3 regions of the Pseudoalteromonas sp. CNC9-20 genome follow, and region 3 is predicted to be linked to each of the others. Evidence: predicted binding sites of a transcription regulator. Region 3 holds the regulator's gene; each other region holds the start of a gene.
What was found. The regulator sigma-54, encoded in region 3, starts transcription at its own class of promoters, with help from an activator protein. The targets are predictions, from matches to a motif close to GTTGGCACGNNNNTNGNNT.
Positions count from the first base shown of each region.

Region 1 (2,272 bases), on a different contig from region 3:
ACATAGTCATGCCAAACCGGCGCAATACTTTTCTCGCAAAGGGCAAGTGATCACCTGCTCGTCGCTGTCTAAAACAGCGGCGCCGAGTTATCGCGTAGGGTGGATGATTGCTGGTAAGTATGCAGCGCAAGCGCGACGCTTAAAACGGGCGATTAGCTGTTCATCATCATTGATGAATCAGTGGACCCTGTACGAATTTATGAGTAGTGGCGATTACGACAAAAACTTACGTACACTACGCCAGCGCCTAGCCTTGAACAAGGAGCGCATGCGGGCGCTGGTGTTACAGCATTTTCCGGAAAAAACGCGGATGACTAATCCCAAGGGCGGCTGTGTATTGTGGCTGCAGTTACCAAGCCAATACGATGTGATTGAACTTTTTCATTTGGCGTTGGACGCGGGGATCAGCATTACACCGGGCTCAATATTTAGCGCTACCGATAAATACCGTCAATGTGTGCGCCTGAGTTATGGTATTCCTTGGAGCGATAAAGTGGAAGTGGCAGTAGCGCGGTTGGGAGCGCTCTGCCAGCAAGTGCGAAAGGGGTGATTATTCCGACTATTTAGTAATTAAAAGCTGGAAGTCACTTAGTTCTGGGACCATGCTCACCAGTTGGGCCTCTTGCTCTGCCAACTCTGAAAATGAATGGCAAAGGGCATCTGCGCGCTGCTCGATATTGGCAGCTTGAAGCTCAACACGCTGTTCAATTTGCTCACCCATTCTTTCCATGCGCTGCTCGAACTCGTCCATGTCGCCACCTGAGCTGACCATTTGCGAACCCAAGGCCATCAGCACGCTGCCTATTGATTGCACCATTGCCTGTTCAACGGCTTGTTCAAAGTTTTCATCGAATTGTTGCTCAATATCTTCACCTAGCTCATCAAAGCTTTGTTTGCCCATCACAAACTCGCCATTTTGATAAAAGCTATGCTCGATATTATTGCCAATATTATCCACGACCTGCTGCAACGCGTCATTATGCTCAATGCCAAACGCTGCACTCACTTCTTCAATGGCCACACCGGCTATTTTCACGCCATCAAGGGCAATCTGAGCAACTTCAGGGACGTAACTACGTAGTTGCTGAGAGTAATTATCCAGTGCTTGCTGCTGAGCTGCAGTCAGAGGCATAACTTCACCATCAACGAGCAGCTGCTGACCATCGTACACCATGTGTTGATTATCGACATTGGTGATTTGTATGCGTTCAGGGTTGATACGAATATCACTTTTAAACTCAATATCGCACTGTTGTGAACCAAATGAGAGGTTATCTGGCTTTTGCTCGTGTGCCAGTGCGCTTGTGGTTACCGTCATGGATGCAAAAAGAAGGGCTGCTGTCGTTTTCATTGTCTTTATTCCCGTTGATTGTTGTTACGAGAGATACATTACAAATTCGGTGCCAAAATTATTATTCCATAATAAACAATAGGTTATGAATTTATAGTGAGCTGGCTTTTGCTAGAGATTTAAAAAAAAGCTAACTTTTAGTCGTTTTCAATAAGGTGTTAGTGAAAGTCGCACATTGATGATCATCGTCAATAAAAGATATTTGTTGAAACGATAAAAAAATCTCACTTTCCAGTTTTGCCATTTGCAGCTATTTATTCATTTTAAGGGCGTAGGCTCTTGGTCGTGGTGAAGCTAAGCTTGAGCCGCGCACAATGATTGTAATTAACTGGAGTGTATTGTGGGTAAAACATATTCCTATGATGCGTTAGATGACGAATTTGTTGAAGATGAATACGAAGCGATGGGGCGTAACCAACATGACCGTCGTAAGCGCAAGGTCAAAAAGAAGCTTGATGATTATCTAGAGCAGCGTAAGCTGCGGAAAAATCTCGGCTACGATGATTTTGACGATTACCTCAACGAGTAAAGTTAGGAAGGGGCGAAAGCCCCTTTTTTGTTTTTCAGCGCAGCAGAAAATAAGCAGCCATCCCTACTAAGGTAGTGAGATAGATGCTTTTACTGCGATAAGCAACAATAATGGCCAGTACGGCGGCCAGTAAATAAGGATTGCGATAACTAATATGCCACTGCCCCTCAGGAAGGAGGACAATGGGCACCCAAATAGCGGTCAGTACCGCCGGCGCACTGAAGCTTAAAAAGCGCTGTAATTTGGGCCCGACCCGAAAGGGTAAGGCGCGATGTAAAAACAGGTAACGACTGGCAAAGGTGATACATGCCATAAGCACTATGGTCGTCAGTATCATTGGTTACCCTTACTGACCACGTAGCCCACCGTCATACCACTTAGGGCGCTAAGTA
Region 1 covers NZ_JAKRFS010000007.1:73,584-75,855, reverse strand. Annotated here, with positions in the region: gene MHM89_RS16755 (PLP-dependent aminotransferase family protein) at 1-550, shown strand, start outside; gene MHM89_RS16750 (YggN family protein) at 560-1,351, opposite strand; gene MHM89_RS16745 (hypothetical protein) at 1,692-1,880, shown strand; gene MHM89_RS16740 (AzlD domain-containing protein) at 1,915-2,214, opposite strand; gene MHM89_RS16735 (AzlC family ABC transporter permease) at 2,214-2,272, opposite strand, start outside.
Region 1: MHM89_RS16750 (YggN family protein) is a predicted target of sigma-54. The motif match lies at 1,390-1,408, and genes of this name have one in related genera.

Region 2 (2,272 bases), 230 kb from region 3:
AAAGCTCAGCAACTATTAGAACAATAAAAACGCAGGCTCGGCTTTAAGCACGGGCCTGCACACTAATCATCAACAAAGATAAAAACACATTGTGCGCTTTTTAATATGGACTACGTTGTGTGTGCTGGTGCTCTTATCACCAGTACATGCGAAGCAAATCGCTATTGTCATTGATGACATCGGCTATCATCGTAACGACATGGCTGCCTTGCACTTGCCTGGCGCTGTGACCTATTCGGTGCTCCCTTTTACTCCTTACGCCACTCACTTTGCTCAACAGGCAGGGGCCTTAGATAAAGAGGTGCTTTTGCATGCCCCCATGCAAGCCATAAACGGTAAAGCGTTAGGGCCTGGGGGGCTGACAATGGATATGTCAAAAGAAGCTTTCCAACACGAGTTACGCAAGGCATTAGCTAGCCTACCCAATGCGCGCGGCGTCAATAATCACATGGGCTCGCTGCTAACACAGCAAAATGCGCCGATGAGCTGGACTATGGAAGTGCTAAAAGAGCAAGATTTGTTTTTTCTCGACAGTAAAACAACTCCCAATTCAAAAGCGCAAACAATTGCCGGGCTATACGGTGTCAGCAATATTGCTCGCCATGTTTTTCTCGACAATATTACCACCGAGCAGCAACTACGTTATCGCTTTGAGCAGTTAAAGACTCTCGCTGATAAGTATGACTACGCAGTTGCAATTGCTCACCCCTACCCCGAAACGTTTGCGTTCTTGCAACAGGCATTGCAAGAACTCGAGGGTGAAGGTTTCCAACTTGTGCCTTTATCTCAGCTAGTGCAGCAGCGCACAATTCGACTTGCTCAGGCCGATAAAAAAAGTGTAACCGAGGAAGAGTAGAGGCCTCTAAAACAATCATAGGTGGCATGACTGCTGATGACTGGGTTCTGGTGCCGATAAATCACCTCCTCCGTATTCAGCACCTGCCCAAGTGCTTGTTCTATGAACATAAAATTAATCTGTATCTTTTACACAAACAGTGAAAGCTTTTCTTTTCCCCTAGTCCACAAAAAACAACAAATTCATTAAAATCAACACCTTAAAAATTGGCATGGACTTAGCAACGTATATTCCGAAACGCAAATCTATGGAGGGTACATTATGTTAGGTTGGTCAATTGCATTTTTAGTTATCGCTTTGGTCGCAGCACTTTTAGGTTTCGGTGGCATTGCTGGCGCAGCCGCTGGCATCGCTAAAATTATTTTCTTTGTATTCTTGGTACTGCTGGTTATCTCCCTTGTTGCTGGCGCCATTCGTGGTAAAGCGCCAAGGTAGGTATTAATTTTACAGTACAAGCGGTCACAGGTGGGATGAAACCCGCGACCGCAACCAAAACACGTTATTTGAATCCAGATTTAAAGAGTTAATATTCAAGGAGAGTTCTATGTTTAATCATTCAGCAACAAAAGCATTTATCGCTACATTATTTGCCGCAGTATTCGCTATGGGCTGTGAAGACAGTGGCGGTGCCGAAGAGGCAGGTGAAAAGATTGATGAGGCGATCACTGACACTCAAAACGCGGTTGAAGACGCGTGTGAAAATGTTAAAGAAAACGCCGGTGCAGAAGAAACAAACTGCTAATACAGGCTTATCTTCAAACAAAAAACCCGCGAAGTTCGCGGGTTTTTTTACGTCTCTAATTATTTAAAACTGACTGTTGGCCGCCGCAACCACATTGTCTACGGTGAAGCCAAAGTGCTTAAACAATTCGCCCGCTGGCGCTGATTCACCAAAGCTCGTCATGCCGATAACTTTGCCATTCAAACCAACATACTTGTACCAGAAGTCGGCAATGCCTGCCTCCACGGCGACACGGCGAGTCACACTGCTGGGTAGGACACTTTCTTTGTACTGTGCGTCTTGTTGATCGAACAAGTCCGTTGATGGCATAGACACCACGCGTACCTGACGACCTTGAGCGCGAAGCTCAGAAGCTGCATCCATAGCAAGTTGTACTTCCGAGCCTGTGGCAATCAGGATAACTTCTGGCTCGCCATCACAGGTTAATACATACCCACCTTTTTTCACATCAGCAAGCTGCTGCGCATCGCGTGCTTGCTGAGCAAGACCTTGACGCGTAAAGACCAGCGACGTTGGCCCATCTTTGCGCTCAATCGCTTGCTGCCACGCAATGGCTGACTCAACTTGGTCACATGGACGCCAATTCACTAGATTCGGTGTATAACGTAGGCTCGCCATTTGCTCAACCGGTTGGTGAGTCGGTCCATCTTCACCCAGGCCGATGGAATCGTGGG
Region 2 covers NZ_JAKRFS010000004.1:349,001-351,272, reverse strand. Annotated here, with positions in the region: gene MHM89_RS12025 (S41 family peptidase) at 1-27, shown strand, start outside; gene MHM89_RS12020 (divergent polysaccharide deacetylase family protein) at 92-856, shown strand; gene MHM89_RS12015 (DUF1328 family protein) at 1,118-1,291, shown strand; gene MHM89_RS12010 (hypothetical protein) at 1,401-1,598, shown strand; gene tkt (transketolase) at 1,662-2,272, opposite strand, start outside.
Region 2: MHM89_RS12015 (DUF1328 family protein) is a predicted target of sigma-54. The motif match lies at 1,062-1,080, and genes of this name have one in related genera.

Region 3 (2,272 bases):
AGGTAGTATCGTCGGCTTGCTCGGCCCTAATGGAGCCGGTAAGACAACTACTTTTTACATGATAGTTGGCTTAGTACCCAGTGATAAAGGCACCATCAGTATTGATGATGAGGATATCACCTTAATGCCGATGCACTCTCGTGCGCGCTTAGGTATTGGTTATTTACCGCAGGAATCATCTATTTTTCGAAAGCTGACAGTTTTTCAAAATTTGATGGCCATCCTAGAAACCCGCAAGGGCTTAAGCAAAGCAGAGCGTGAAAGCGAGCTTGAGGGCCTGCTTGATGAGTTTAATATACAGCACATTCGAGACTCACAAGGAATGGCGTTATCTGGTGGCGAACGTCGCCGGGTAGAAATAGCGCGAGCATTAGCGGCAAACCCAAAGTTTATCTTGTTGGATGAACCTTTTGCTGGTGTCGACCCTATTTCAGTGTTAGATATAAAGAAAATCATAGAGCATCTGCGCAATCGTGGTATTGGTGTATTAATCACCGACCACAATGTGCGAGAGACCCTAGACGTATGTGAAACCGCATACATTGTTTCCCATGGCGAGCTCATTGCTTCTGGCACTCCAGAGCAAGTTCTTGCCGATCAAACGGTTCGCGACGTCTATTTGGGTGAGCAGTTTAGATTATAACGATTAAAGGATTGTTAGAGATACATGAGGCAATCATTACAGCTGCGCCTAGGCCAGCAATTAACAATGACCCCACAATTGCAGCAAGCGATTCGCCTGTTGCAGCTCAGTACTTTGGATCTCCAACAAGAAATTCAAGAGGCGTTGGACGCCAACCCATTACTTGAAGTTGAAGAAGACAATTACGCCGACAATAACGACAACCAAGAGCAAAAAGAGTCGACGTCCGACAACCAAAATAACGATACCGCCGAGACGGCCAGCGCCAGTAAGGATGAAGTTGAAAGTGCTGATGCCATGAACAACGAGTCCATCAGTGAAGACTTGCCCATGGATGTGTCTTGGGATGAGTATATTAGTGCGGCTCCCGTTGCCTCCTCTGGGCCTATGCCAGAAGATGAGTCTATCTACCAAGGCGAAACCACCGAGTCGTTACATGATTATTTAATGTGGCAGCTGCAATTAACACCTTTTAGTGCCACCGACGAGGCCATCGCCACAGCTATCATTGAAGCCATCAATGACAACGGCATTTTAACGGTCAGCTGTGAAGATCTGCTGGAAAGCTTGAATCATGATGAACAAGACGATGGTATCGAGCTCGATGAAATTGAAGCCGTTCTTAAGCGTATCCAACTCTTTGATCCAGTAGGAATTGGTGCGCGTTCTTTACAAGAGTGCTTGTTGATCCAGCTCAAGCAATTTGACCCACAAACCCCTTGGCTTGAAGAGACCAAAGAGGTAGTTTGTAACTATATTGATTTGCTTGGTAGTCGTGACTATCGCACCTTGATGAAAAAGACTAAGCTTAAAGAAGCGCAGTTAAAAGAGGTGATGACACTGATACACAGTTTAAATCCGACTCCTGCAGCCACGATTGTGCGAGAGCAGTCAGAGTATGTGATTCCAGACGTATCGGTGAAGAAAGTTAAAGGCCGCTGGGTGGTTGAATTAAACCCAGATAGTATGCCTAAGATCCGCGTTAACGATCACTATGCATCAATGTCGCGAAGCTGTAAGTCGCAAAGTGATAGTCAATTTATTCGCTCGCATTTACAAGAAGCGAAATGGTTTATAAAGAGCTTGGAACAACGCAATGATACGCTACTTAAAGTAACTAATTGCATTGTTCAACAACAACAGGCATTCTTTGAACATGGTGAAGAGGCAATGAAGCCAATGGTGCTTAATGACGTTGCCGAAATGGTGGAAATGCATGAGTCAACGATTTCCCGTGTGACCACCCAAAAGTATATGCATACACCACGGGGTATTTTTGAGCTGAAGTACTTTTTCTCCAGCCATGTTACAACCGAAAACGGAGGTGAATGCTCGTCTACAGCGATTCGAGCATTGATCAAAAAGCTAGTAGCTGCGGAGAATCCTGCTAAACCGTTGAGTGATAGCAAGATTGCCGACGTACTAGCCGAGCAAGGAATTAAAGTGGCTCGGCGCACGATTGCTAAATATCGTGAATCGCTAGCCATTCCACCGTCAAATCAGCGTAAAAGTTTGATATAGACGTTAGACAAGAAGGAAAATGCTTATGCAATTAAATCTTACCGGTCGTCACGTAGAAATCACTGATTCTCTTCGCAACTATGTGAATAGCAAATTTGCAAAATTAGA
Region 3 covers NZ_JAKRFS010000004.1:117,783-120,054, reverse strand. Annotated here, with positions in the region: gene lptB (LPS export ABC transporter ATP-binding protein) at 1-643, shown strand, start outside; gene MHM89_RS10800 (RNA polymerase factor sigma-54) at 668-2,164, shown strand; gene hpf (ribosome hibernation promoting factor) at 2,190-2,272, shown strand, end outside.